DNA from 3 places in the Pantoea sp. SYBGC1 genome. Region 3 is predicted to be linked to each of the others. Evidence: predicted binding sites of a transcription regulator. Region 3 holds the regulator's gene; each other region holds the start of a gene.

Region 1 (9,928 bases), on a different contig from region 3:
GGTGGCGCGAAGCGATTGTCACCCGGAATCCCCTGATGCAGCGGCTGCTGGAGCAGGCGCATATGGTGGCGCAGTCGGACGTCTCCATACTGATTAACGGTCAGAGCGGCACCGGGAAAGAGGTGCTGGCACAGGCAATCCATGCTGCCAGTCCGCGCGCGGCAAAACCCTTTATCGCCATTAACTGCGGCGCACTGCCGGAGCAGCTGCTGGAGTCAGAGCTGTTTGGCCACGCGCGCGGCGCATTTACCGGCGCGGTCAGCGCGCGCGAAGGATTATTTCAGGCAGCAGAGGGCGGCACGCTGTTTCTGGATGAGATTGGCGATATGCCTCCGGCGCTGCAGATCAAACTGCTGCGCGTGCTGCAGGAGCGCAAAGTGCGTCCGCTGGGCAGTAACCGGGATGTGGAGATCAACGTACGTATCCTTTCTGCCACCCATCGCGACCTGCCAAAAGCGATGGAGAAAAAGAGTTTTCGGGAAGATCTCTACTACCGGCTCAATGTGGTGAATCTTAAACTTCCGGCGCTGCACGAGCGTGCTGAAGATATTCCGCTGCTGGCTAACCATTTACTGCGTCAGGCCGCCGGACGCCACAAGCCATTCGTCCGCAGCTTCTCTGCCGGTGCAATGAAGCGGCTGGTCAGCGCCAGCTGGCCGGGTAATGTCCGTCAGCTGGTTAACGTCATTGAGCAGTGCGTTGCGCTGAGCGTTGCACCCGTGATTGGTGAAGCGCTGGTAGAGCAGGCGCTGTCGGGCGAGAACACCGCGCTGCCTACCTTTGCGGAAGCGCGCAACCAGTTTGAGCTGAACTATCTGCGCAAGCTGCTGCAGATGACCAAAGGCAACGTTACTCACGCTGCGCGTCTTGCTGGACGTAACCGTACCGAGTTCTATAAGCTGCTGTCTCGTCATGAGCTGGACGCCAGCGACTTTAAAGAGTAGTTTGCCGCGCCACAGGCGCCGTTAGCGATATATACTTTCTGTTATCCGTCCGTCATGGAGGGAGCGAAAAAGGGATCTGCGATGAAAAAGATCGATGCAATTATTAAACCATTCAAACTTGATGATGTGCGTGAAGCGCTGGCGGAAGTCGGCATCACCGGGATGACGGTGAGCGAAGTTAAAGGGTTTGGACGCCAGAAAGGTCACACCGAGCTCTATCGTGGTGCCGAATATATGGTCGATTTTCTGCCCAAGGTAAAAATCGAGATGGTTGTCGGGGATGACATCGTCGATACCTGCGTGGAAACCATCATGAAAACGGCGCAGACCGGCAAAATCGGCGACGGTAAAATTTTCGTATTTGACGTGGCGCGCGTGGTGCGTATCCGCACCGGCGAAGAGGATGAGGAGGCGATTTAATCCTCTGTCCGGCGCCACAGTAAAAGCCTGCCTGCCGCAGGCTTTTTTATTGCCGCAGTTACAGCACTTTGTGCGGGCCAAAAACCTCATAGTGAATGCGTGCGGTATCGACGCCTGCATCCAGCAGCTGGCGAGCGACAAACTGCATAAACGGCAGCGGCCCGCAGAGCCAGAACGCGCGGTCCGGCTGGTTCAGCTCCGCTGACACGCAGGCCAGATCCATTACGCCCGCTGCATCATACCGGCCGGCATCGTCGCTGGCAGGCTGGCGATACCAGACGTGGCTGCGAAAGTGCGGCAGGGTGGCGCCCAGCGCGGCAACTTCCCGCGCAAAGGCGTGCTGCGCGCCATTTTCAGCCGCGTGCAGCCAGGTCACAGCTGCCGGATGCTGCTGCTGCGCCAGCACTGCGAGCATCGCTAACATCGGCGTCTGGCCGACGCCCGCTGAGATCAGCGTCACCGGCGTCGCTGGTGTGGTCTGCAGCACGACGTCACCCGCCGGCGCGCTGCACTGCACAATATTTCCCACCCGGGCGCAGTCGTGCAGCCAGCCCGACACGGTGCCGTGCGCTTCACGTTTGACAGCAATACGGTAGGCTTTGCCGTCAGGCGCGTGCGTCAGCGAGTACTGGCGATGCTGCATAAACCCGTTTTCTGTCAGACGCAGGCTGAGCGTCAGATATTGCCCCGGCAGAAAACCGGCCACCGGCTGCCCGTCATTGGGAACCAGCTCCAGACTGGTAATCACGCTGCTTTCCGGCGTGATGCGGCGGATACGAAAGTCACGCAGGCCGCGCCAGCCACCGCTCTTCTGCTCAGATGCCTGATAGATAGCTTCTTCACGCTCAATAAAGACCTGCGCCAGCAGCGCATACGCTTTACCCCAGGCCGTAAGTACCTCATCGCCCGGATTGAGCTGTTCTTTGATGGTGGCCAGCAGCGTGGCGCCTACCAGATCATACTGTTCAGGCCGGATATTCAGGCTGGCGTGCTTCTGCGCAATTTTCTCGACCGCCGGCAGCAGCGCTGGTAAATCCTCCAGATGGGTGGCGTAAGCGCAAATCGCATTAAACAGGGCTTCACGCTGATCGCCGCTGCGCTGATTGTTCATGTTAAACACATTTTTCAGTTCAGGATGATCGTTCAGCAGTTTGTGGTAAAAACAGCCGGTAAGAGCGGGTCCCATTTTTGCAATAGCGGGCACGGAAGATTTAATGGTCGCGATAGTCTGAGCGTCGAGCATGGTGTGTTCCTCAGCGGATAATTTAAAAGATGTATTTTAAATGCATCTTATGCCGCGCACGTCCGGCTGTAAACCGGCAGCAGCGGCTTTTAGCGCGAACCGGGTACGCATTCCGGGCGGTTTACGCTTACCGTCCGTCAATCCATGTCTTTTTTCTGCGTGCAGCTGAAGCGTAAAAAAGGCGTTCCAGCGGTATGCCAATCGTTTGCGTAAAAAGAGCGCCCTGGCGCTATCGTCCCCTGGCAAAACCGTTTACACTGTTGGCCTTCGCCCCTAAGCGGGGGCTTAAATTGCCGTTAAAGTTGCTGAGTCAGGAGATGCGGATGTTAAAGCGTGATATGAACATTGCCGATTATGATGCCGATTTGTGGCAGGCTATGGAGCAGGAGAAAGTGCGTCAGGAAGAGCACATTGAACTGATCGCTTCAGAAAACTATACCAGCCCGCGCGTTATGCAGGCGCAAGGTTCACAGCTCACCAATAAATACGCGGAAGGCTATCCGGGCAAGCGCTACTACGGCGGTTGTGAATATGTTGATATCGTTGAGCAGCTGGCAATCGACCGCGCAAAAGCGCTGTTTGGTGCAGATTTTGCCAACGTTCAGCCTCACTCTGGTTCGCAGGCAAACTTCGCTGTTTACACCGCGCTGCTGCAGCCGGGTGATACCATTCTGGGCATGAATCTGGCACACGGTGGTCACCTGACCCACGGTTCACCGGTCAATCTCTCCGGAAAACTCTACAACGTCATCCCTTACGGCATCGATGAAACCGGCAAAATTAACTATGACGAATTGGCCGAGCTGGCACAGACGCATAAGCCAAAAATGATCATCGGCGGCTTTTCTGCCTACTCTGGCGTCTGCGACTGGGCAAAAATGCGTGAAATCGCTGACAGCATCGGCGCCTGGCTGTTTGTGGATATGGCTCACGTGGCAGGTCTGGTGGCAGCTGATGTCTATCCTAACCCGGTTCCGCACGCGCATATCGTGACCACGACGACGCATAAAACGCTGGCGGGTCCGCGTGGCGGCCTGATTCTGGCGCAGGGCGGAGATGAGGAACTGTATAAGAAGCTCAACTCAGCTGTCTTCCCTGGCGGCCAGGGCGGCCCGCTGATGCACGTCATCGCCGGTAAAGCCGTGGCTTTCAAAGAGGCGATGGAGCCGGAGTTCAAAACCTATCAGCAGCAGGTGGCTAAAAACGCTAAAGCGATGGTTGAAGTCCTGCTGGAGCGCGGTTACAACATCGTTTCCGGCGGTACGTATAACCATCTGTTCCTGATCGATCTGGTGAGCAAAGGCCTGACCGGTAAAGAAGCGGATGCCGCGCTGGGACGTGCAAATATCACTGTGAACAAAAACAGCGTGCCAAACGATCCGAAAAGCCCGTTTGTGACTTCTGGCGTGCGTATCGGTACACCAGCGGTAACCCGTCGCGGCTTCAAAGAAGCAGACGTGCGTGAACTGGCTGGCTGGATCGCCGACGTGCTGGATAACGTGAATGACGAAGCCACCATCGAACGCACCAAACAGAAAGTGCTCGATATCTGTGCCCGTCTGCCCGTTTATGCCTGACAGGTTTTAGCTGATAAAAAAGGATGGCTCCGGCCATCCTTTTTTATTGGCGTATTTTCCGCTGCTTAGCGCACGATTGATCCGCTCTGCGGGTTTCTTTTTGGCCGGTGCTTTGCCAAAGTAGCGCCCAAACCGCAGGCAGTGGCGCGCGCCACAGGAGAGAGCATGACCATCGCATCAGCCAGATGGCTGGGACTGAGCTATTTCACCTACTTTTTTTGCTACGGCATCTATTTACCTTTCTGGAGCGTCTGGCTGCAGGGCAGCGGACTCGATGCGGAAAAAATTGGCTTGCTGCTCGGTTGTGGCATGGTCGCGCGCTTCGCCGGCAGCCTGCTTATCGCCTCGCAGGTTAAAAATCCGGCTCAGCTGATTGTCGCGCTGCGGCTGCTGGCGCTTCTGACCGCACTGTTCGCCCTCGGCTTCTGGTTCGGCGGTCAGTGGCTCTGGCTGCTGCTGGTCATGGTGGGGTTCAATCTCTTTTTCTCTCCGCTGGTGCCGCTGAGCGACGCGCTGGCGGCAACCTGGACGCGCCAGATTGGGCTGGCCTACGGTCCGGTGCGGCTCTGGGGATCGCTGGCGTTTGTCATCAGCTCGGCGCTCACCGGCATGCTGGTCAGCGCTTACTCTTATCAGGCGGTTTTGCTGCTGCTGAGTCTGGGCGTAGTGGCCATGCTGAGTGGAATGCTGCTGCCACCGCAGACGCGTGCGCAGGGGGAGGCGCGACAGGGCGCCAGCGGCGGCTGGGCGGCGTGGCGCGATCTACTGCGGGAAAAGAGCGTCTGGCGTTTTATGAGCTGCGTTACGCTGCTGCAGGGCGCGCATGCCGCCTACTATAGTTTCAGTGCCATCTGGTGGCAGCAGGCGGGCTACTCCGCCTCCGTAGTGGGGTATCTGTGGTCGCTCGGCGTGGTGGCGGAGATCGTAATCTTTGCCCTCAGCAACCGGCTGTTCAGACGCTGGAGCGCACGCGATCTGCTGCTGCTTTCCGGCGTCTGCGCGCTGCTGCGCTGGACGCTGCTCGGCGCCACGACCGCGCTGCCGCTGCTGGTTGTCGCACAGATTTTGCACTGCGGCAGTTTTACCATTTGTCACCTGGCGGCGATGCGCTTTATCGCTGCACGCAAAGGCACCGAGGTGATTCGCCTGCAGTCGCTCTACTCGGCGCTGGCGATGGGGGGCGGGATTGCCGTGATGACCATGATCTGCGGCGTCCTGTTTGCCCATCTGCAGGGGCATCTCTTCTGGGTCATGGCGCTGGTGGCGCTGCCGGCGCTGTTCCTGCGTCCTGCGGCTCAGGCGTCCAGCAGCTGAAGAATACGCTGCTGCTGATGATCGCTTAACGGCAGTTCTGCGTGGATCAGCGGCGGCGAAAAGAGCGGCAGCGAAATAGCATAGGGGGTAACCACCAGCGCCACATCGCGCGGTGCGCCCTCGCGCTGGAAGTGCAGCATATCCTGATAGGTTATATTGATCGGCAGCAGCGTCATGTCGCGCAGCTGCTGCTCCAGCAGCTGCTCCAGCGCGGCGTCGACGCCGGTGAGCAGCAGTACCTGCTTCTCCTGCAGTGCGCTCTCCTGCATCATCCAGGCACCAAACAGCACCGCCACCAGGCTGGTCTCTTCCGCGCTGAACTGCGTGCCAAAGTCGCTGCTGAAATGGTACAGCGCGCGCTCGGTAGTGCGCATCAGCCGCGGATAGAGCCGCGCCACATCCAGCGCCACGCTATTATCGATGCCAATGGAGAAATGGCTGCGGTCCAGCGCCTGCGCCAGATGGGTATAGAGCTGGAGCTTCAGCTCATGCTGGTTGCGGATGCGCGTTTTTGCCAGCTGTTCAAAACGCGCAATCAACGCTTCTGTGGCACTCATCAACCGGTGCGCCTGTGGCGCGCTCAGCTGAGTGGCGTCAGGCGCATGAATCAGACTAAAGAGCAGCGTCCAGAAATCAGTTTCGCTGGCATCGGGCATCAGATGACAGCGTTTCTGCCAGTGGTGAATGACATCGTCTGCTGCGGCACGCTCCGCTTTCTCTGCCAGCCAGCTGCGCTGCCGCTCGCTGAACAGCGCCGCCTGACGCTGGCAAAGGGCATACTTCATAAAAATAAGCAGAAAAAGCTGGTCGCGCGGAGAGAAATTGCGCATCAGCCGCAGGCTGCAGTGCTGGATCAGCGCCTGCAGGTTGATCTCATCCCACAGCGCTTTTTCGATCTGCAGAACTTTGAGTCGCTGACGCAGTGCGGGAACAAAATGGTCGCAGACAAACGCCTGCGACAGGCGCAGCGCGCGTCGCAGCCAGTGGATCAGGCAGAGTCTTCTGTCCAGTTCCGTGCCGTGAATGCGAAAGCTGCCATCCACCATCTGATGCAGTTCCAGCTGATGAAAGCGCTGTATCTCATCGCCCACATCCGCGATATCCTGACGGGCAACCGCAGGATCAACGCCGTTCAGCTGGCACAGTTTATCGAGCGTCAGGGCGGGAGCGGGCAGAAATAACAGCAGTAACAGATGGCAACGTCGCTGGGAACGGCTGAAGAGCGGTGCTGTAGCAGGCGCAAAACTCATCACGTATTTTATCCGCAGCTCATTTTTCAGCTAAGAATAGCCAATATCGCGCTGAAATTACGCTATCAGTGCAGACTTTTACTCAGAGCTTCAGGGCGGGTCACAGTTTTTTCGGACCACGTAAACCTTTACCTTATAAATTGTTACTTTATAACATATGAAAATTGCGCTTTTACTGGTTACGCTGTTTTTCTCCGCTGCGGCTGCATGCCATCCGCACAGTTTTATTACGATGAAAGCAGAGCTGAAAAGCCAGAACGATCGGCTGACCGGCATAAAAATGGTCTGGACGATGGACGAAATCACCTCCGCCGACCTGCTTTATGATGCCGGTCAGGCCAGACCAGGCGACGTGGTATGGAAAAAGCTGGCGGCCCAGGTGATGGCTAACGTGCTGGGTCAGCACTATTTTACCGAGCTGTGGCAGGAGAAAACGCGGATAAAATTTCTTAATCTGCCGCAGGAGTACAATTTGTCGCGTAGCGGACACAAGGCCGTGCTCGAATTTATTGTGCCGCTGAGCGAGCCGCAGCCGCTGGCCGGGAAGCGTTACCGTATGCTGACGTTTGATCCCAGCTATTTTGTTGATATGCAGTATGAGACCTCACAGGATATTGCCATGGATGAGAACCTAAAGGCGCACTGCCAGCTGAAGCTCACAACTCCACAGCCGGACGCGTCGCTGCAGCAGTATGCGCTGTCGCTGGATAAAGCTGACGCGCCGCCGGAAGATATGGATTTGGGCCGCCAGTTTGCCCAGACGGTGACGCTGATATGTCGCTGAATATTCCGCTCCCCATGCGGCGTCGCTGGCCGCTGCCCGCCGCCGGGCTGTTGCTGCTGCTGACCGCAATGCTGCTCTGGCACACCTGGCCGCACATCCTGTTACAGAGCGTGCTGTGGCAAAAAGCGCTTAACCATTCCCTGACACAGCTGCTGCAGCAGGTTGCGGCACAGCCGCGCCAGCCGGGGATAACGCTGCTGCTGCTGAGCCTGGCGTATGGCGTCCTGCACGCGCTGGGACCGGGGCATGGCAAAGTCGTGATCGCCACTTTTTTAGCGACGCACCCTGCGCAGTTGCGCACCAGCATTCGTCTGACTCTGCTGGCTGCGCTGCTGCAGGGCGGGGTAGCCGTTGCCCTGGTCACGCTGATGCTGGTGGTACTGCAGACCTCATCGCGCCAGCTCCATCTCAGCAGCTACTGGCTGGAAAAGGGGAGCTACCTGCTGGTTATCGCGCTGGGCTGCTGGCTGGGCTGGCGCGCCGTGAAATCGCTGCGGGCAGCCCTGCATCCGGCAGCGGGCTGGCAGATCCGGACAATATATGCGCAGCATCACCATGACGCATCCTGCGCATGTGGCCATACGCATGTACCGGATGCGCATCAGCTGGCGCACGCGGTGAGCTTCAGGACTCAGCTGCTGCTGGTCCTCTCCATGGGTCTGCGCCCCTGTTCCGGGGCGCTGATGATGCTGCTATTCGCTAAAGTGATTGATGTTTATCTGTGGGGCGTGGCTGCTGCGCTGGCAATGGCGCTGGGAACCGCACTGACGGTGTCGCTGCTGGGCGTTGTGGTTCAGCGTTCACGTGTGCTGGCAGCGAGATTGAGCCGTTCAGCAGCCGATCAAAAACGGACCGCGGTAGTGATGGCGCTGCTCATGCTGCTGGGGGCGATTGCGCTGATACTGGCCGGCGCGCTTCTGTGGCAGAGTGCACTCCCCGCTGCCAGCAATGGCCTGCGCCCCTTTTAACCGGGCTTATGATAAACATCCGGCCACGCGGAATCTGCCGGATGTTTAATTTTCTGCCATCAGAGAAAAATATCCTGCTGTGCGCCTCTGGTGTAAATAGCATTCTCTGTCTACGCTAAATGACATCAGCTGAGAATTAACTTTTTTAAAATAAACTTTTTATCAGTCGTCGTTTTTTGCGAGGAGAATACCATGCCTGAAATCCGGACTCATAATGGCATCACGGAGACCGTGACCGATACCCATGCGGGACTACCGTTAAAACGCATTTCATGGAGCGCAATATTTGCAGGTGTTATTGCTGCGCTGATTGTTCATATATTACTGGGAGTATTGGGTACGGCAATTGGTGCTACGACCATTGATCCACAGCAGGAGCAAAATCCTCTGGAACATCTTGGTACTGGCGCGCTGATCTGGACCGGTGCCAGCATGCTGGTTGCGATGGCGGTAGGGAGTTATATCGCCGGCCGTCTGGCTCAGCGTGAAGGCGCACTGCACGGTTTACTGATGTTTGGTGTCAGTACGCTTATTACTCTGTGGCTGGCTTTCTCACTGGCGAGCGGTATTATTGGCGGCGCCTTTAATATTCTGGGTTCGGGTGTAAACGCGCTGGGTAATGGTATTTCTTCTGTTGCGCCTTCGCTGACTAATATGGCGAAAGAGAAGCTGCAGGAAAATAATATTAACCTCGACGATCTGCAGAATGAGCTGGAGACCACGCTGCGCCAGACCGGCAAGCCGGAATTACAGCCAGAAAATCTGCAGCAGGATGCAAATAACGAAGCGAACAACGCTGAGAACCAGGCAAAAAATACGGCACAAAATCCGCAGAACGCGGATGCTGATTTGAGTAACTGGTTTAAAGGCGTGCTGAGCCGTCATTCTGATACGCTGCAGGCTGCTGACCGCGATGCGCTGAAAAATATTATCAAAGCGCGTACCGGTAAGAGTGACCAGGAAGCGGAACAGATTGTTAACCAGGCAGAGCAGAGCTATCAGCAGGCGATGCAGAAGTATCAGCAGCTGAAGCAGGAAGCGGAGCAGAAAGCACGTGAAGCAGCAGAACAGGCTGCCGCTGCTACGGCGAAAGCGAGCTGGTTCACCTTCATCATGCTGATTATCGAAGCTGTACTGGCAGCGATTCTGGGTGGTGTAGGTCGCCGCACTCAGCCGCGTCAGGTGTTAACGCACGAACGTCGCTAATCAGTACCATTAAAAAAGGCGGCCCGCGGGCCGCCTTTTTTTGCTTAGCGCTTCAGCGCTTCGCTCAGCTCATCGCGCATGCTAGCCAGCATGGCTTTCACGACGCGCGGGTTACCGGCTACGATGTTACCTGAGTGCAGATAACCGTGGTTGCCGGTGAAGTCAGTGACCAGACCGCCAGCCTCACGTACCAGCAGCTCACCCGCTGCAAAATCCCACGGC
Region 2 (9,928 bases), on a different contig from region 3:
ACAACGGCGTGGTTGACCTGAAGCAGGGGCTGGGCAAGGCGCCCGATCCGCTCTATCAGCTGACCTCTGCACCGCAGGTTGCCGGTACCACCGTGGTAGTCGGCGGTCGCGTGGCGGACAACGTGCAGACCGATATGCCAGGCGGCGTACTGCGCGGCTTTGATGTGATCAGCGGTAAAATGCGCTGGGCGTTCGATCCGGGCAACGACGATCCGAATGCGGTACTGATGCCGGGCCAGGATTATACCCGCAGCACGCCAAACTCCTGGGCGCCGCTCTCCTACGATCCGGCGATGAACACCGTGTTCCTGCCGATGGGCAGCTCGTCAGTGGATCTGTGGGGCGCGAATCGCACAAAGCTCGATCACACCTACGGTGCATCTATCCTTGCGCTGGATGCCACTACCGGCAAACAGAAGTGGGTCTATCAGACAGTCCATAACGACCTGTGGGATTTCGACCTGCCGATGCAGCCAAGTCTGGTCGACTTCCCGATGAAGGATGGCACCACCAAACCGGCGGTGGTCATCGGGGCAAAAACCGGCATGATCTGGGTGCTGGATCGCCTGACCGGCAAGCCGCTGACCAAAGTGGAAGAGCGGCCGATGCCGCAGGGGCACATCCCGAACGAGCAGTACACCAAAACCCAGCCGCACTCGGTTGAGATGCCCAATATCGGCAACCAGACGCTGACGGAATCCGATATGTGGGGCGCGACGCCGTTTGACCAGCTGGCGTGCCGTATCGCGTTTAAAGGCATGCGCTATGACGGTCTGTTCACCGTACCGGACACGGACAAATCGCTCAGCTTCCCGGGGTCACTGGGTGGTCTGAACTGGGGCAGCATTTCGTTTGATCCCAACAACCAGTATATGTTCGTCAATGATATGCGCCTCGGCCTGTGGGTACAGATGATCCCGCAGGACACCAGCAAAGTGGCCCGCGGCAGCAACGGCGGTGAATCGGTTAACACCGGCATGGGCGCCGTACCGCTTAAGGGCACGCCGTATGCGGTGAATAAAAACCGCTTTATGTCGCCGCTCGGCATTCCGTGTCAGGCCCCGCCGTTTGGTACGCTTTCAGCCATCGACATGAAAACGCGTCAGATCGTCTGGCAGGTGCCGGTGGGTACCGTGCAGGATACCGGCCCGTTTGGTATCAAAATGCACGCGCAGATGCCGGTAGGTATGCCAACGCTGGGCGGTACGCTGGCAACGCAGGGTGGACTGGTGTTTATTGCCGGTACGCAGGACTACTACCTGCGCGCCTTTGACAGCTCAACCGGTAAAGAGGTGTGGAAAGCGCGCCTGCCGGTCGGCAGCCAGGGTGGCCCAATCAGCTATGTCTCGCCCAAAAATGGCAAGCAGTACATCCTGATCTCTGCCGGTGGCGCACGCCAGTCGCCGGATCGCGGGGATTATGTGATTGCTTACGCGCTGCCAGACAGCAAGTAAGAGCAGCAGGGCCGGCAGAGGATGCCGGCCTTTTTTTTGCCTACTCTCCGTTCTGCCACAGCGCCTGCAGCGCTGGCGGCGCATCTTTTTCCGCTACGTAAATCACGATAGCACCCGCCTCATGATGGGTGGCGTAGGTGATCTGGATACGGAAATAGTGTTGATCGCCACTGCCTGCGGAGGCAGCCTGTCCCGCCTGCTCGCCGAGCGGCAGCGCCTGCTCCAGCACCTGGCAGACCCGCTGTTTCTGCGGCTCCGGCAGCTGGGCCAGCGCAAAACGCCGCTCTTTACGCAGTTTGGGAATAAAGGCGAAGCCGCCCTCCCGCGCCAGCTCTACGATGGCGTCATCCGTCAGTTCTATGTTCACTTCACACCCACCTCTTGCCAGGCGGCCTGGATCTGCTCCGCGACCTGCCGATCAAAGCGTTTTGCCGCATGTTCAACGGTAAAGCGGGCAAAGGTGCTGAAATCAGCGTCCTGCGGCAGGGTTTTGTCGCACAACGTGTCATACCACGCCTGACCGGCGCGTTCCCACGCAAAGCCGCCCAGCGCGGTGGCCGCAAGATAAAACGCGCGGTTAGGAATACCGGAGTTGAGATGCACGCCGCCGTTGTCATCACGCGTTTCGATATAGTGCGCCATATCCGCCGGCTGCGGATCTTTACCCAGCAGCGGGTCATCATAGGCGGTGCCGGGTGCTGACATTGAGCGCAGACCGCTGCCGTTAATGCCTTTAGCCAGTAACCCTTCGCCGATGATCCAGTCCGCTTCCTCCGCGCGCTGCTGCCGCTGATACTGTTTTACCAGCGAGCCAAAAACATCAGACATCGACTCATTCAGCGCGCCCGCCTGCTGAAAGTAGATCAGTCCCGCTTCGCTTTCCGTGACGCCGTGCGTCAGTTCATGGGCGACCACGTCAATCGCGATGGTGAAGCGATTAAAAATCTCGCCGTCACCGTCGCCAAAGACCATCTGCTGGCCGTTCCAGAAAGCGTTCTGATAATTCTGGCCGTAGTGCACGGTGCCGTCCAGCTTCAGCCCTTTGTTGTCGAGCGAGTTGCGCTGATAAACGTTCCAGAAAAAATCATAAGTGACGCCCAGATAGTCCCAGGCTTCATCTGCGGCCACGTCGCCGTTGCCAGGCTCGCCTTCCTGACGTATCAGCGTGCCGGGCAGCGTCTGACTCTCTCCGGCATCAAAAATGGCGCGCAGCACCTGGCCTGGTCGGGCGATATCCGCCGGTGCGATGACGCGGTGCGGCTCCGCCATTAGCTGCTGAACGTGAGTAAGCGTGCGGCGCGCCGACGCCTGTTGCGGCCCTGCACAGTTGTCGATGATGTTACGCAGGATATAGGGGGGAATTACGCTGTATGACATGCCGGACTCCCTGAGTGATGGGTATGCAAAGAGTATAGACCGGGGTCAGGCAGAGCAGGGAACGTGCAGGCAGGGAGGGGATCTCCCTGCCGGGCTGGTCAGGACTGGCGGGGTTTACGGCGGCGTTTCAGCGGCGTGAGGGCGGTGACTTCGCTCTCCACCCAGCCATCTTCCAGCCGGGTGCGCAGCCTGTCGCCCGGCTGCAGCGGCGCGATCTGTTTTACAACCTCGCCCTGCGCATCGGTGGTAACGCTGAAGCCGCGCGCCAGCGTCGCCAGCGGACTGACCCCTTCGAGCTGCGCCATCAGCGTGCCAAAGCGCTGGCGATCCTGCCCCAGCTGCTGCTGCATGCTCTGCTGCAGCCGGTAGTGCCAGTGCGCAAGCTGCTGCTGCGCGCGCAGGATGCGCCCCTGTGGCTGCTGCGCACTGAGTCGCTGCAGCAGCCGATCCTGCTGGCGCTGGGCGCTGCGCAGCTGCCGATCGGCGGCCGCGCCTAAGCGACGCTGCAGCTGAAACAGGGCGGTCTGTTGCCGCGCCAGGCGCAGCTGCGGATGCTGCTGCTGCAGGCGATGCTGAAGCTGCGTGAGGTAACGCTGCTGCCCGGCGAGATAGTAGTCCATCGCCATCTCCATGCGCTGCTGCTGTGACTGCAGCTGCCGCAGCAGCTCAACCTGATTGCGGCTGACAATCTCAGCGGCGGCAGAGGGCGTGGGCGCGCGCAGATCGGCGACAAAATCGGCGATGGTGACATCCGTTTCATGCCCCACGGCGCTGACCACCGGCAGGCGGCTGGCAAAAATCGCACGCGCCACGCGCTCATCGTTGAAGCACCAGAGATCCTCCAGCGAGCCGCCGCCGCGCCCGACAATCAGCACGTCACATTCGTTGCGCTGGTTGGCCAGCTCGATGGCACGCACAACGGCAGCGGGCGCATCGGCACCCTGCACCACGGTGGGGTAGATAACCACCGGGAGTGAGGGATCGCGGCGGTGCAGCACGCGCAGCACATCATGCAGCGCGGCGCCGGTTGCGGAGGTGATCACCCCGACCTGGCGGGCCGGATCGGGCAGCGGCTGTTTGAACTGCTGATCGAACAACCCTTCTGCGCTGAGCTGCGCTTTCAGCTGCTCAAACTGCTGCTGCAGCAGGCCTTCACCCGCCGGATGCATGCTTTCAATGATTAACTGATAGTCGCCGCGCGGCTCATACAGCGTGACGCTGGCCCGCACCAGCACCTGCTGCCCGTGCTGCGGCCGGAACGTCACGCGCCGGTTGCTGTTGCGGAACATCGCGCAGCGCACCTGGGCGCCATCATCTTTCAGCGTGAAGTACCAGTGGCCGGACGCGGGCTGCGTGAAATTGGAGATCTCAGCGCTGAGCCACACCAGGCCCATCTCATTTTCCAGCAGCGTGCGCACCGTGGTGTTGAGGCGGCTGACGGTAAAAATATTGGCGGTTGCAGGTAGCGACATGTGATGAAGATCAAATTTTAAATCAGAGGGTTAATTCATCGATACTACAGGGCTGCTGCGCAGGATCAAGACTTTTTCTGAAAAAGCAGTAGAGGCAATCGGTTTCGTCCTGTATAATGCCGCGGCAATATTTTATCTGTTTTCAACGCCCCCAGGTGGAGATATTGCAATGCTAAGAATCGCGAAAGAAGCCCTCACATTTGACGACGTCCTGCTCGTTCCCGCTCACTCCACTGTATTGCCCAACACCGCTGACCTCAGCACCCAACTGACCAAAAACATCCGTCTGAACATTCCTATGCTCTCTGCGGCGATGGATACCGTGACCGAAGCGGGTCTGGCGATCGCGCTGGCACAGGAAGGCGGCCTCGGCTTTATTCATAAAAATATGTCGATTGAGCGTCAGGCTGATGAAGTGCGTAAGGTGAAAAAGCATGAGAGTGGCGTGGTAACAGAGCCGCAGACCGTGCTGCCAACCACGACGCTGGCGGAAGTGAAAGAGCTTACCGATCGCAACGGCTTCGCCGGCTATCCGGTCGTCAACGCCGGTAACGAGCTGGTGGGGATCATCACCGGTCGCGATGTGCGCTTTGTAACCGATCTGACGCTGCCGGTTACCGCGGTCATGACGCCGAAAGAGCGTCTGGTTACGGTAAAAGAGGGGGAGGCGCGCGAAGTGGTGCTGCAGAGGATGCATGAAAAGCGCGTTGAAAAAGCGCTGGTGGTGGATGAGAGCTTCCACCTGCTGGGCATGATTACCGTAAAAGATTTCCAGAAAGCTGAACGTAAACCCAACGCCTGTAAAGATGCGCAGGGTCGTCTGCGTGTAGGTGCGGCGGTGGGTGCCGGCGCCGGTAACGAAGAGCGCGTGGATGCGCTGGTTGCCGCGGGCGTTGATGTGCTGCTGATTGACTCTTCACACGGCCACTCTGAAGGCGTACTGCAGCGCATTCGTGAAACCCGCGCTAAATACCCCGACCTTGAAATCATTGGCGGCAACGTTGCCACCGGCGCCGGTGCCCTGGCGCTGGCTGAAGCGGGCGTTAGCGCGGTGAAAGTAGGTATCGGTCCCGGCTCTATCTGCACCACCCGTATCGTCACCGGCGTGGGCGTTCCGCAGATCACCGCTGTTTCTGACGCCGTTGCGGCGCTGGAAGGCACCGGTATTCCGGTCGTGGCAGATGGCGGTATCCGCTTCTCCGGCGATATCGCTAAAGCGATCGCTGCAGGCGCAGCCGCAGTGATGGTTGGCTCTATGCTGGCCGGCACCGAAGAGTCTCCGGGCGAGATCGAACTCTATCAGGGGCGCGCATTCAAATCGTACCGCGGCATGGGCTCGCTCGGCGCAATGTCCAAAGGCTCTTCTGACCGTTACTTCCAGACCGACAACGCCGCAGATAAGCTGGTGCCGGAAGGTATCGAAGGCCGCGTTGCCTATAAAGGCCGTCTGAAAGAGATCGTCCATCAGCAGATGGGTGGCCTGCGCTCCTGCATGGGTCTGACCGGCTGCCCGACCATTGATGACCTGCGCACCAAAGCGGAGTTTGTCCGCATCAGCGGCGCCGGCATCAATGAGAGTCACGTGCACGATGTGACCATCACCAAAGAGTCACCGAACTACCGCATGGGTTCCTGATCCCTGAAGATTTCCCGCCCGGCTCTGGCCGGGCGCTTTTATTGTTAAGTCCATCCCACTGGAAATGCCTCAATGACGACTGAAAATATTCATAAACATCGTATCCTGATCCTCGATTTTGGTTCGCAGTATACGCAGCTGGTTGCGCGCCGCGTGCGTGAGCTGGGCGTCTACTGCGAACTCTGGGCGTGGGATGTCACCGAAGAGCAAATCCGTGCGTTTAACCCGAACGGAATTATCCTGTCAGGTGGCCCTGAGAGCACCACCGAGCTGGACAGCCCGCGTGCGCCTGAGTACGTCTTTAACGCTGGTGTGCCGGTACTGGGCGTCTGCTACGGCATGCAGACCATGGCGATGCAGCTGGGCGGCAAGGTTGAAGGCTCAAATGAGCGCGAGTTTGGCTATGCGCAGGTGGAAGTCACCACGCAGAGCGCGCTGGTGCGTGATATCGAAGATGCGATCAGCGCCGCCGGCAAGCCGCTGCTGGATGTCTGGATGAGCCACGGCGATAAAGTCACCGCAATCCCGGCTGACTTCGTCACCGTCGCCAGCACTGAAACCTGTCCGTTTGCCATCATGGCGAATGAAGAGAAGAAATTTTACGGCGTGCAGTTCCATCCGGAAGTGACGCACACCCGTCAGGGACTGCGCATGCTGGAGCGCTTTATCCGCGATATCTGCGGCTGTGAAGCGCTCTGGACGCCGGCGAAAATCATTGAAGACGCCGTTGAGCGTATCCGCCAGCAGGTAGGCAGCGACCGCGTGATCCTCGGCCTCTCCGGCGGCGTTGACTCCTCGGTGACCGCGATGCTGCTGCACCGCGCCATTGGCGATCGCCTGACCTGCGTATTTGTTGATAACGGTCTGCTGCGCCTGAATGAAGCGGAGCAGGTGATGGATATGTTTGGCGACCATTTCGGTCTGAACATTGTCCACGTACCGGCGGAAGCGCGCTTCCTCGATGCGCTGGCGGGTGAAAACGATCCGGAAGCCAAGCGTAAAATCATCGGCCGCGTGTTTGTTGAAGTGTTCGATGAAGAAGCGCTGAAGCTGACCGAAGTGAAGTGGCTGGCGCAGGGCACCATCTATCCGGACGTAATTGAGTCCGCCGCTTCTGCCACCGGTAAAGCGCACGTCATCAAATCGCACCATAACGTGGGTGGCCTGCCGAAAGAGATGAAGATGGGCCTGGTTGAGCCGCTGAAAGAGCTGTTCAAAGATGAAGTGCGCAAGATCGGTCTTGAGCTGGGCCTGCCATATGACATGCTCTATCGTCATCCGTTTCCGGGACCCGGTCTCGGCGTGCGCGTGCTGGGCGAAGTGAAGAAAGAGTATTGCGATCTGCTGCGCCGCGCCGACGCCATCTTTATTGAGGAGCTGCGTAAAGCGGATCTCTACAATAAAGTGAGCCAGGCGTTTACCGTGTTCCTGCCGGTGCGTTCCGTTGGCGTAATGGGCGACGGCCGTAAGTATGACTGGGTCGTCTCACTGCGCGCGGTGGAAACCATCGACTTTATGACCGCACACTGGGCGCATCTGCCATACGATTTCCTTGGCCGCGTCTCCAACCGCATCATCAATGAAGTCAACGGCATCTCCCGCGTGGTGTATGACATCTCCGGTAAGCCACCGGCGACGATTGAGTGGGAATGAGACTATTATTTAATTTATTTTTTTAATTGATTTAGTGAATGCCATTGATGATATTGACTGCATTATCAATGGCATTTTTCATGATATAAGGCCGACGCTGAATCGAAGATATAGCAAATATCAAGTGACCGTATCAGCAAATACCATGGTATCGACAATCGGGTGCATTGTAGATGCCATCAATGCCCGCTTTTGGTCAGAACCGTTCTCTCGACCCAAACATCCAGATCGTTAAATATGCGGCAGAGGAGCACCTCGTAATCGAAATTGTGAATAAAACAGCCGCCGCTCGGAATCGAAGTCTCCATACGGGTGAATAAAGTTTGCGGAAAACATGCTAAGAAATTAGAAAAGATTTAATAACAGGACAGCAATGGCGATTAACGGAGAATACGGTGTTAGTGCAGTCACCGTGGATGAACTACTCAAGCAAGGCCTTCGAATACCAAACTATCAACGCCCATACAGTTGGGAAGTATCGACCGCTCTACAACTGGTGGATGATCTCAGCGAGGCTCTTCGAGATACCGAACGAAATGATATTCCCTATGTTTTGGGTGCGATCATTCTTCACGATGATGGTGAGTATCTTAATGTAGTCGACGGACAGCAACGTCTGCTAACTTTGCGAATGATTCTTGCGGCCTTAGATCCGATAAATCATCAGATTTCGGTGTCTGGTAACAGCGAAACCCCTGTCTCCCTGGTTTGGATGGAGCTTCAAAAACGCCTGTCGCAGTTGGAAGATAAAAAAGAATTTTTGGATTTTATCCGCCACAAATGTCAATTGGTGCGTATTGTGACGGACGATATTGATGAGGCATTTCGTGTCTTTGATTCCCAGAACTATCGCGGCAAACCGCTTGCCCCTCACGACTTGCTAAAAGCACATCACCTGCGCGAAATGCATGATGAGTCCGCTGCTATGAAAGTGGCTGTCGTTGAGGCTTGGGAAGCCGTAAAAGACGAGGATCTGGACAGGCTTTTTTCTACTTTTTTATACCGGATATCCAAGTGGTCACGAGGCGAAAGCTCGCTCGAATTTGCTATTCGGGACATCGGCATGTTCAAGGGGATTTCATCACGATCCCACAGATCATTTTCGCCAAATCAGCGATATCACCTTGCAGCACAAGCCGCTATGCCACTTCTAAGTGCATGGGCGGAGCCCTCTACACATGATGCACGAAATGCCGGTCGTAGCCGCTTTCAGCTTGATGCACCAATAATCGCTGGGCGCTCATTTTTCGAGATGGTGACATTCATGCTTGACGAATTGAAGATACTGGAAAAAGAGGTTATCGACAAAGGTTTCAAAAACTTTGGCCCATCTCAAAGTCGCTACCGCTACGTGTACGAATTGTTCATTGCCGCGCTGCTTTGCTATACAAACAAGTTTGGCGATGAAGATGTGGATGAAGTGCGAAATAGGTTATTCGCATGGGCATATGCCTTGCGAGTCGAGTTACTTCGTGTGCAATTTGTATCTGCTGACAACCGAGCGCGAGGTAAAAACGATGCAAATAAATCGCCTTTTGTTTTGCTACGCAACGCGATGAATGGAAGTGTTGTCCGCAAACTTCCAATAGCAAGTCAGCCATACAACACCAACCACGAAAAGGAACTCGTTATTTTTATCAAGGGGCTGCAATGAGTAAAAAGGAGTTGAAACCTGAACTGCTAACAGTAGGCAAGCTATTCACGGACAATTATCTGATTCCTGTTTATCAACGGAACTATGCTTGGCGTGCCGAACAAATTGAGCAACTTATCAGCGATATTCACGACTCGGTAATTGGAGGTCAGGACGGCTATTTTCTTGGGAACCTTGTTGTAATCAAGCGGGGTAGAGAAGATGAGTTCGAGGTCATAGATGGACAACAAAGACTTACAACCCTCTATTTGCTTCTGACCTTCTTGGAGCAGGACGGTGAGGGTGAGAAGCCGTCGGTTGGCCATGCAGGCCATTTGCAATATGAGTCGCGCGCACGGGCAACGGAAGCCCTGCGGCGAGTAGCACAGGAGGCGGCTAAGGAACATGTCCGACCGCAGTACTCCATAAATAATGCAGATGCTGGCATTCATGAAGGCTACAGCATCATCAATCAGTTCTTCAAACAAAATGAAGCCCTTAATCGCTCACGCAAAAAATTCTCCGATTTCTTGCTAACGAAGGTGACTGTTGTCCGTGCCTCGCTGCCACTCAATACCGACCTCAATCGCTACTTCGAGATCATGAACACTCGTGGGCAGCAACTCAGGCAGGTTGATATTGTTAAGGCTCGCCTGATGAGCAAACTGCCCAATCAATCTGAACGCGAATGCTTCGCGTGGAT
Region 3 (9,928 bases):
CAGCAGCATCAGCTGGGCAGCCAGCGTAATGACCGCAGGGTTCGCCGTATAGAGCGCGGCGATATCGTGACGGAACGTGACGGTAAACAGGGCAGTGCAGGCCGCCATGGCGATGCCCACGCCCTGACCGGTCCAGGCGGCGGTGCGTGCACCTTCCGCCGAGCCTTCACCCAGCCGGTGACCCACGCGAATCGTGGTGGCTACCCCCAGCGACAGCGGCAGGACAAACATCAGTGAGCTGAAGTTAAGCGCGATCTGGTGTCCTGCGACATTCACAATGCCCAGTGGTGAAACCAGCAGCGCCACTACGGCAAACAGCGTAACTTCAAAGAACAGCGCCAGCGCTACCGGTAATCCCAGCGAAAAGAGCCGCGTGAGAATAGCGCGCGAGGGCGCTGACCAGCGTGAGGCCATGCGAATATCGCGCATCGCCGGCATACGCCGGAGCCAGAAGCGCATCACCAGAAACATCACCCAGTAGACGGAGGCGGTTGCCACGCCGCACCCCACGCCGCCGAGACGCGGCATACCAAAGTGGCCATAAATGAAGATGTAGTTCAGCGGAATGTTGGTCAGCAGCCCGAGAAAGCCCAGCAGCATGGCGGGTTTGGTTTTAGACAGACCGTCGCACTGGTTACGCGCCACCTGGAAAAAAAGATAGCCCGGTGCCCCCCAGAGCAGCGCATGCAGGTAACCTTCCGCTTTAATGGCCAGATCGGCGTCAATGTCATGCATTGCGCGGATAAGATAGCCCGCGTTCCATAACACAACCATAATGACAAGCGACACGGCCAGCGCCAGCCAGTACCCCTGGCGCACCTGCTCGGCAATGCGTTCACGTCGTCCGGACCCGTTGAGTTGCGCAACGGCTGGCGTCAGTGCCAGTAGCAGACCGTGGCCAAAAAGAATGGCGGGAAGCCAGATAGAGGTGCCAACAGCAACGGCGGCCATATCCGTGGCGCTTACCGCACCGGCCATAACGGTATCTACAAATCCCATCGCAGTCTGGGCTACCTGAGCGAGGATCACCGGGATTGCGAGGGCCAGCAGCTGACGCGCTTCTGTTAAATACTTCTGCACGTATCACCTGTTTAATTAAGAGAGAGAAATTATTCCCGGCGAATGCGCGCTCAATGCAGCCAGAGCCCGCACGCGGAACAAATAATGATAACAAATTTATTTGCCTTTTATGCAACCATTGCGCATGCGCAAATTAAGTTGTGCTGGCAGGCTGTGATAAGCTAAGACAAACGCGTGGAGAGGATAGTTATGTTTACGGGTATTGTGCAGGGCGTGGCGGAAATCGTCGCCATTGAAGAGAAAGAGCTGTTTCGCACTCATACTGTACGTCTTGATGCAGCCCTGCTGCCAGGGCTGGAGCTGGGGGCGTCTGTGGCGCACAACGGCTGCTGCCTGACCGTAACGGCCATCGAAGAGGATCGGGTCAGCTTTGACCTGATCAAAGAGACGCTGCGCATTACCAATCTGGGTGCGCTGCAGGTGGGTGACAGAGTCAATATTGAGCGTGCGGCTAAATTCAGCGATGAAATTGGCGGACACCTGATGTCGGGTCATATTATGACCACCGCTGAAATCTGCAAAATCATTCAGTCGGAAAATAACCGCGAAGTCTGGTTCAGACTGCAGGATGCAGAACAGATAAAATATATTCTGCGCAAAGGCTATATCGGTATTGATGGCATCAGCCTGACGGTCGGCGATGTAACCAAAACCAAATTCTGCGTCCACCTGATCCCGGAAACGCTGGAGCGCACCACGCTGGGAAGCAAAAAGCTGGGGCATAAGGTCAATATCGAAATCGATCCGCAAACGCAGGCGATTGTGGATACCGTTGAGCGCGTTATGGCGCAGCGTGAAGCCGCCCTGATTGCCGCGGCAACAGCGCCGGCCGGACCGGCAGAATAAACTTCAGTAAAGGCGCGCAGCGCGCCTTTTTAACCTAGCGCGCAACGCGCAGCCCGCCTTCATAGCCGCGACTGAACATCACCTGCCACAGCTGAATATCCCGGGCGCGAAAGGCACCTGCACACGCATTGAGATAGTAGCTGAACATACGCTTAAAACGCTCATCATAGCGGGCAGAGAGCTGCGGCCACGCCGCCAGGAAACGCGTATGCCACGCCATGAGCGTGGTGTCATAATCGGTCCCGAAGTTGTGCCAGTCTTCCATAATAAAATAAGGCTCACTGGCGTCCGCTATCTGTCGCACAGAGGGCAGGCAGCCATTCGGGAAAATATATTTATCGATCCACGGATCTACCCGCATATCGGTTCTTACCGCCCCGATAGTGTGCAGCAGAAAGAGGCCGCCGGGTTTCAGGTTGCGGTTAACCACACTGAAATAGGTCGCATAATTTTTCGGGCCAACGTGCTCAAACATCCCGACGGAAACGATGCGGTCAAACTGCTGCTCAAGGTCGCGATAATCCTGCAGCAGTATCGTGACGTCCAGCCCGGCGCAGCGCTGCTGTGCCATCTTTTGCTGCTCCTGGGAGATAGTGACGCCATATACGCTGACACCGTAGCGGCGGGCAGCAAACTCCGCCAGCCCGCCCCAGCCGCAGCCGATATCCAGCAGAGACATGCCGGGTTCAAGCTGCAGTTTACGGCAGATCAGATCCAGCTTGGCTTCCTGCGCCGCTTCCAGCGTGTCCGCATGATGCCAGTAGCCGCAGGAGTACTGCATATACGGGTCCAGCATCAGGCTGAACAGGTCATTACCCAAATCGTAGTGCGCTCTGCCGACCTGCCAGGCGCGCTTTTTTGATTGCAGATTGGTCAGCCGTGCAGCGGCGATGCGCAGCGTATCTTTGAAGTGGTGCGGCAGCTGGTGATCGAGATGATGTCTGAGCGCGCGCTGAAAAAACATATCCAGTCGTTCGCACGTCCACCACCCATCCATGTAACTTTCGCCCAGACCCAGTGAGCCTTCCTGTATCACGCGCTTAAAAAAGTCAGCATGATGAACCTGAATATCCCACGGTCGTGAACCATTAACGCGAATATTTGCCTGTTCAAGTAACTCCCGGGCAATACGAAACCACGCATTCTCTTCGGGAGTGACTGCTTCTGCACATGATGAACTCATAGCTTCTCCATCACCTTGTAAATAGGACCCGGGAAACAGAAGGATCTGCATCAGGTCTGTGAAAGAACGCAGGGTGGTGCCGTGCGCAGCTAAACCACATTAACAGAGGTATGAATAGTCCGGACTCACGCAATGCGCAGCGGCCTGGCCGCACGCAGAGGCTGTCCCGGTAAGACCGGGAGCGCTGTTCTTGTTATGAATATCAGAAGAGACAGCGACCTGCCGCGGGACGGCGGGCAGATCGCTCTCTGGCAAAATAGCACCAGACCGGCTTATGCGTTGTCTTCGCAGGGATGGGCGATATCGGCTGATTTTGCTGTTGCGCGCTGCCAGGCGAAGCCCATCCAGGCGAGCACCACCGTACTTACCATTACCAGCGTAGTGTGATAAAGCGCCTGCTGCAAACCAGCCGAGACAATCAGGCTGGCAAGGAAGCATAAGCCAAGCTGCAGCAGATTCTGTAAACCGGCTGCTTTACCGCTGGCGTGCGGGAACGGCGCCAGCGCGCTGGCAACCACAATCGGGTAGATAGCGCCGTTTGCCAGCGCCATCCCGCAAAAAGGCAGCAGCAGGGCAAAGAGCGACGGCGCGGGAAGCAGCGCAACGGCAAAGAGGCTCAGAATGCTCAGGCTGTAAATCAGCAGCAGCCACGGCAGCAGCTGCGCGCCCTGAAAGCGATTAAGCAGCGCACGACAGCCAAAACCGCCAATCAGGAAAGCCATCGTCTGCGGCACATAGCTGAGCCCGATATCGGCCGGGGTTAAGCCTGCGGCCGCCAGAATAAAGGGGGAGCCCGTCAGCCAGGCAAAGAAGCTGGCAGAGCAGGCGGAGTAAATCAGCACATTGCCACTGTAGGCGCGGGTAGCGAGCAGCGTCAGCCAGCCAGGCTGATCGCCGCGCGCCGCCTGAGAGATACGCGGCGAACGAAGTCTGAGGGTACCTGCCAGCAGCACCAGCGTAATCAGCGTCAGCACCAGGAAAATAGTGCGCCAGTGAAAATGACTCATCAGCCAGGCACCCAGCAGCGGAGCCAGAGCAGGAGAGAGCGCCACCAGCGGCATAATAGTGGCAAACACTTTATTGGCCTGCGCTTTAGGGTAGCGATCGATAACCAGCGCCTGCCAGCTCACGGCGGCGGCACAGACGCCCACAGCCTGAATAAAGCGCAGTGCCAGCATCAGCCAGACGTTGTCGGCCCACAGCATGGCCAGACAGCTCAGGGCAAATATTGAGAGGCCCGCCAGTAAAACCGGTTTGCGGCCAATTCGGTCAGAGAGGAGTCCCCAGCCCACCTGCGCACAGGCAAAGCCCGCCAGAAACAGGCTCAGGCTGGCGCTGATAACACCCGGAGCGGTGGCAAAATCACGCTGCATATCGCTGAATGCGGGCAGATACATATCCGTGGCGAGAAAGCCGAGCATGCTCAGCAGCGCCAGATAGGGCAGAAATCCTTTAGATGACATCACTATTTTTCTCATTCGGCAGGGAAACGCGGAGGAGTGTAAAAGGGTGCAGTCAGCTTTGTGAAACGCTAATATTTGCAGAGTGCTGTTAAATTTTTTGAAGGCAAAAATATGTGGTCTGAATATGCGCTTGAGGTGGCGGACGCCGTCGCCCGCACCGGCAGTTTCAGCGCGGCAGCGCAGGAGCTGCACCGCGTGCCTTCTGCTATCAGCTATACCATCAGGCAGCTGGAGAGCTGGCTGGCCGTGGAGCTGTTTGAACGCCAGCATCGGGAAGTGGTTCTGACGCCAGCCGGCGAGCATTTTGTGCGTGAAGGCCGCTCTGTTATCAAAAAAATGCTGGCGACGCGACGGCAGTGTCAGCAGCTGGCCAACGGCTGGCGCGGCCAGCTCACTATTGCCGTTGATTGTATCGTCAAGCCGCAGCGCACGCGCCAGCTGGTGAAAGATTTCTATCGCCACTTTCCCGATATGGAGCTGATCATCAGCTATGAAGTGTTTAACGGCGTATGGGATGCGCTGGCTGATGGCCGGGTTGACGTAGCCATTGGTGCCACGCAGGCGATCCCGGTTGGCGGACGCTTTGCTTTTCAGGATATGGGCGCCCTTAACTGGCGCTGCGTGGTCAGTCCGGATCACCCACTGGCGCAGAGCGCGCATCCTGACGAAGAGGCGCTGCGCGCCTGGCCGTCGCTGGTGCTGGAAGATACGTCGCGCGCGCTACCGCGCCGTATGACGTGGACGCTGGATAATCAGCGCCGGCTGGTGGTGCCGGAGTGGGAAACCGGAATCGACTGCCTGCAGGCTGGCCTGTGCGTAGGGATGATCCCGGGACACCTGGCGCGGCCGCTACTGGATAGCGGCGCGCTGGTGGAGCTGATATTGCCGCAGCCTTTTCCGGAGAGTCCCTGCTGCGTCAGCTGGGCCGGGCAGCGGGCGTCGCCGGCGCTGGCCTGGCTGCTGGAATACCTGGGAGATGCTGAGACGCTAAATCATGAGTGGCTCAGCGAGCGCCGCGCTTAGCGGCGATAGTCGCGAAACGGACCATCCCCGACCGAGCGACGCTCAATCAGGCTGGGCTGAACTTCAATCGTTTGCGGCTCTTCGCGTTTACTGGTAATGCGGTCCAGCAGCATCTCCAGCGCTTTTTCACCCAGCTGAGCTTTGGGCTGATGCACTGTCGTCAGCGCCGGCGTAAAGTAGCGGGCGTTGCGCACATTGTCATAGCCGATCACCGAAATATCCTGCGGAACGCGCAGGCCCATCTCATCGGCGGCGCAGATCGCGCCCATTGCCATGATGTCGCCGCCGCAGAACACAGCGGTAGGACGCTGCTTCTGGCTCAGGATCTGCTGCATCGCCTGATAACCCGACTCAGGTTCAAAATCGCCCTGCACGATCCACTCCGCACGCACCGCGATCCCCGCCTCTTGCATCGCCTGCAGGAAGCCGGCGTGCCGTCCGCCGCCGGTATTGCGCTCCAGCTGGCCCGGGATAGCGCCAATATCGCGATGACCGCGCTCGATCAGGTAACGACCGGCCAGGTAGCCGCCCTGAAAGGCATTATCCTGCACGGTATCGGTAAAATCACCGCGGGAAGCGCCCCAGTCCATGACCACCATCGGAATATTGCGATTCTCTTCCAGCATCTGAAGCAGATCGTCCGGATACTCAGAGCACATCACCAGCAGGCCATCTACCCGCTTTTGCGCCATCATCGACAGATAGGCGCGCTGCTTTTGCAGGTCATTGTGCGCGTTGCCCAGAATCAGCGTGTAGCCCTGAGCGAAGCAGTGATTTTCAATTGCTTCGATGATTTCAGCAAAGTAGGGGGCTTCACTGGACGTTGCCAGCAACCCCAGTGTTTTAGTGTGATTAACCTTCAGGCTGCGCGCCACGGCGCTGGGAGAATAGTGCAGCGCTTTAATCGCCTCCCACACGGCATTACGCGTCTCTTCAGCGACAAAGCGCGTTTTATTGATGACGTGCGAAACCGTGGTCGTTGATACGCCAGCGCGTTTTGCCACATCTTTAATTGTTGCCATGAAAATGGACCTCTTAAACCTATCGCAACTTTATGATAAGTATAGTGTTAAACGTTTGCGTCTGCGCAGGGTTTTCTGCCTCATTCCAGCGTAAAAATGGCTGATTCAGGGCGAGTAATTAACCGCAACAGATAATGACAGCAGCGTGCGCAAAAGGTGTTGCGCAACGAAAGGCGGCGATTCTAGCAAGGCAAGGGGCATAAAACGAGATTTTTACCTGCGGTCAGATGAAAATATTTAGAGTCCGACAACTGGCGTGTAGTCAGGCCGGGACGCGCGCGGCATGTTGCGCAACTGCTAACGAATGGTTTTAGGCGTCATCATGCGGCGTGCGCCAACATAGTGCTTCTGCCAGTAATCTTCACCCAGCGCGCTGATCTGGATATCTTTGCCGGTACGCGGCGACTGAATAAATTTGCCGTTACCCAGATAAACGCCAACATGATCGGCTGTGCCGCGATTATTGATGCGGAAAAACACCAGATCGCCTTTCTCCAGCATTTCGCGCTTGATGGGAGCGGCATCGCGCAGATGATACATTTCATTGGCCGTGCGCGGCAGCTTGAAACGGACCAGATCTTTATAGGCGTACCAGACCAGGCCACTGCAGTCGAATCCGGTAAGCGGAGAGGTGCCACCCCACTGATAAGGTTTGCCCAGCTGGCCCATAAGTTTAGTCATGGCGGTTTCACGCGCCTTCTGATAGCGCAGGCGGTGGGATTTGCTGAGCCTGATACCGGTCAGCGCATCATTACTCTCTTCCGCTGCCGCTGTTTTCCGGCTGGTACGCTGATGACCATATTTTTTGCTGGCAGAGAGGGCGGGCGCTTTTTTACGGGCGGTACGGGAAGTCACAGGCGGTTCTGCGTGCAGGCTTTTTTTCGATTTAACTTTTTGTACGGGCGTGACGCGTGTTTTTTTAGCCGAGGTTTTAACCGGACGTCGTTTGCGGCGTTCATCGTCGCGCGCACTCTTTTTCTCCGCTTTCTGCAGGCTGGCGTTAACCGGCTTGTGCGGTGAAGCAGCGGCCACGTTAAAAAACAGCTGAGCAAAAGCCAGTATGAAAAGCGTAATCAGTAAACGCATAGTCCGGTTACAGGTTCGGCAGGCTGCAGAAGCAGACCGCGGCAATATTAGAAAATTCTGATCAGCGATCAGCGCCGGATTGATTCTAATCCACTTTTTTTACAAAAGGTAAGGTCTTTTTTATTAAATCCATCAACACAAGGGCTGTGCAGCAAAAATGAGCGGTTTCAGGCGGTTAACGCAGCATATTTATTGCTAATCGTGTATTAATACACACTTCGTCATACGCCCGTGGCGGCAAACTTAACAAACATGGCGATTCATGCCGCAACGAGGCAAATTCCCGATTTCAGTCGCGGGATGAAGTCGCTACAATAAACAAACACGAAGTGAAGAATTAAGGAAGGCAAAAATGAGTACTGTTGAAAAAATTCAGCGCCAGATCGCAGAAAACCCGATCCTGCTGTATATGAAAGGATCGCCAAAACTGCCAAGCTGCGGCTTCTCAGCTCAGGCTGTTCAGGCGCTCTCTGCCTGTGGCGAACGCTTCGCGTATGTCGATATCCTGCAGAATCCTGATATCCGTGCTGAACTGCCAAAATACGCTAACTGGCCAACCTTCCCGCAGCTGTGGGTGGATGGTGAGCTGGTCGGCGGCTGCGATATCATCGTTGAAATGTTCCAGCGCGGTGAACTTCAGCCGCTGATCAAAGAAACCGCTGAGAAGCACAAAGAAGCGGAATAAATCAAAAGGCCGGCGCAGCGCCGGCCTTTTTTATTCTCTTACTCTGCCGCGCTTTCGCCTGCGGCTTCGCTCTCTGCTTCAGCGTCATTCAGCGCCAGCGGCCAGCCACCTAAACGCTTCCAGCGGTTTACCAGCTCGCAAAACAGCATTGCCGTCTGCTCTGTATCATAGAGCGCCGAGTGCGCCTGCGTGCTGTCAAAATCGATACCTGCCGCCTTGCACGCTTTCGCCAGCACCGTCTGTCCCAGTACCAGCCCGCTCAGCGCTGCCGTATCAAAGGTGGCAAACGGATGGAAGGGGTTGCGCTTCAGGCTGGCACGCTCAGCCGCCGCCGTGACAAAGCTGTGATCAAAGTTGGCATTATGCGCCACGATAATCGCCCGGTTGCAGCCGCTCTCTTTGAGCCCTTTGCGCACCTGTTTAAAGATGGCGTGCAGCGCTTCATATTCGCTCACTGCGCCGCGCAGCGGGTTTGCAGGATCGATACCGGTAAACGCCAGCGCTTCAGGATGAAGAAGGGCACCTGCAAAGGGTTCGATGTGGAAATGCAGGGTTTCGTCACGCTGCAGCCAGCCATCCTCATCCATTTTCAGGGTCGTGGCGGCAATCTCCAGCAGTGCATCAGTCTGCGCATTAAAACCGGCGGTTTCAACATCAATAACTACCGGATAAAAGCCGCGAAAGCGTTGGTTAAGGGCGTTCTGGGCGTTCGATTCAGACATCAGGATCTCATAGCAGTGAAAAGGGCAGCGCGCATTATGGCAAAAAAGGCGGGAGGGTGCAGCAGATGAGAAAAACCAGCCCGCAAATTTGCGGGCTGGCGTCAGGCATCAGTTACCAAGACCATTGCCGGCATGCTTGTTTTCAATCAGCTCAATTTTATAGCCATCGGGATCTTCAACAAACGCAATAATCGTGCTGCCACCTTTAACCGGGCCCGCCTCACGGGTGACGTTGCCGCCCGCGCTGCGGATGCGCTCGCAGGTGGCGGCGACATCGTCCACGCCCAGCGCGATGTGACCATAGGCGTTACCGAGGTCATATTTTTCCGTACCCCAGTTATAGGTCAGCTCAATGACCGCACCTTCGCTCTCTTCGGTGTAGCCAACAAATGCCAGAGTATATTTATATTCTGCATTTTCACTCTGACGCAGCACGCGCATACCCAGTACGCGGGTATAGAAGTCAATTGAGCGTTGCAGATCGCCAACGCGTAACATGGTGTGAAGTAAACGCATAACATCCTCTTTTTTAACATGGTCAGATTTTGACGCAGAAACAGTACAAGTATAGCGGGTGACGGGGCTGCCGCATCGTTATGCGGCAGCTGCCGGTTACAGCGTCGGGTAGTCGATGTAACCTTCCGCACCGCCGCCGTAGAAACTCTCCGGGCGCTGCGGGTTAAGCGGAGCATCCTGCTGCAGGCGGGCAACCAGGTCCGGGTTGGCAATAAAGTCGCGGCCAAACGCCACGGCATCAATCAGGCCGCGCGCGATCAAATCATCCGCTTTTTCCACGCTGTAGGCACCGGCACCGATGA

The links. The regulator PurR, encoded in region 3, represses purine synthesis genes. The targets are predictions, from matches to a motif close to CANGCAAACGTTTGCNTG.
Region 1: glyA (serine hydroxymethyltransferase) is a predicted target of PurR. The motif match lies at 2,802-2,819, and genes of this name have one in related genera.
Region 2: guaB (IMP dehydrogenase) is a predicted target of PurR. The motif match lies at 4,395-4,412, and genes of this name have one in related genera.

What each region holds. Positions count from the first base shown of each region.
Region 1 is NZ_JBXUNM010000008.1:75,458-85,385, forward strand. It holds gene glrR (two-component system response regulator GlrR) at 1-944, shown strand, start outside; gene glnB (nitrogen regulatory protein P-II) at 1,026-1,364, shown strand; gene hmpA (NO-inducible flavohemoprotein) at 1,423-2,607, opposite strand; gene glyA (serine hydroxymethyltransferase) at 2,931-4,184, shown strand; gene AC2CF9_RS13885 (3-phenylpropionate MFS transporter) at 4,350-5,498, shown strand; gene csiE (stationary phase inducible protein CsiE) at 5,480-6,748, opposite strand; gene AC2CF9_RS13895 (DUF1007 family protein) at 6,906-7,532, shown strand; gene AC2CF9_RS13900 (nickel/cobalt transporter) at 7,523-8,500, shown strand; gene AC2CF9_RS13905 (hypothetical protein) at 8,693-9,706, shown strand; gene suhB (inositol-1-monophosphatase) at 9,751-9,928, opposite strand, start outside.
Region 2 is NZ_JBXUNM010000008.1:103,469-113,396, forward strand. It holds gene AC2CF9_RS13990 (glucose/quinate/shikimate family membrane-bound PQQ-dependent dehydrogenase) at 1-1,454, shown strand, start outside; gene AC2CF9_RS13995 (protealysin inhibitor emfourin) at 1,495-1,821, opposite strand; gene AC2CF9_RS14000 (M4 family metallopeptidase) at 1,818-2,831, opposite strand; gene xseA (exodeoxyribonuclease VII large subunit) at 2,930-4,303, opposite strand; gene guaB (IMP dehydrogenase) at 4,473-5,939, shown strand; gene guaA (glutamine-hydrolyzing GMP synthase) at 6,012-7,592, shown strand; gene AC2CF9_RS14020 (DUF262 domain-containing protein) at 7,966-9,246, shown strand; gene AC2CF9_RS14025 (DUF262 domain-containing protein) at 9,243-9,928, shown strand, end outside.
Region 3 is NZ_JBXUNM010000001.1:339,046-348,973, forward strand. It holds gene AC2CF9_RS01640 (MATE family efflux transporter) at 1-1,080, opposite strand, end outside; gene AC2CF9_RS01645 (riboflavin synthase) at 1,270-1,926, shown strand; gene cfa (cyclopropane fatty acyl phospholipid synthase) at 1,961-3,109, opposite strand; gene punC (purine nucleoside transporter PunC) at 3,382-4,575, opposite strand; gene punR (DNA-binding transcriptional activator PunR) at 4,684-5,595, shown strand; gene purR (HTH-type transcriptional repressor PurR) at 5,592-6,617, opposite strand; gene AC2CF9_RS01670 (C40 family peptidase) at 6,915-7,703, opposite strand; gene AC2CF9_RS01675 (Grx4 family monothiol glutaredoxin) at 8,056-8,388, shown strand; gene rnt (ribonuclease T) at 8,427-9,110, opposite strand; gene gloA (lactoylglutathione lyase) at 9,219-9,626, opposite strand; gene nemA (alkene reductase) at 9,723-9,928, opposite strand, start outside.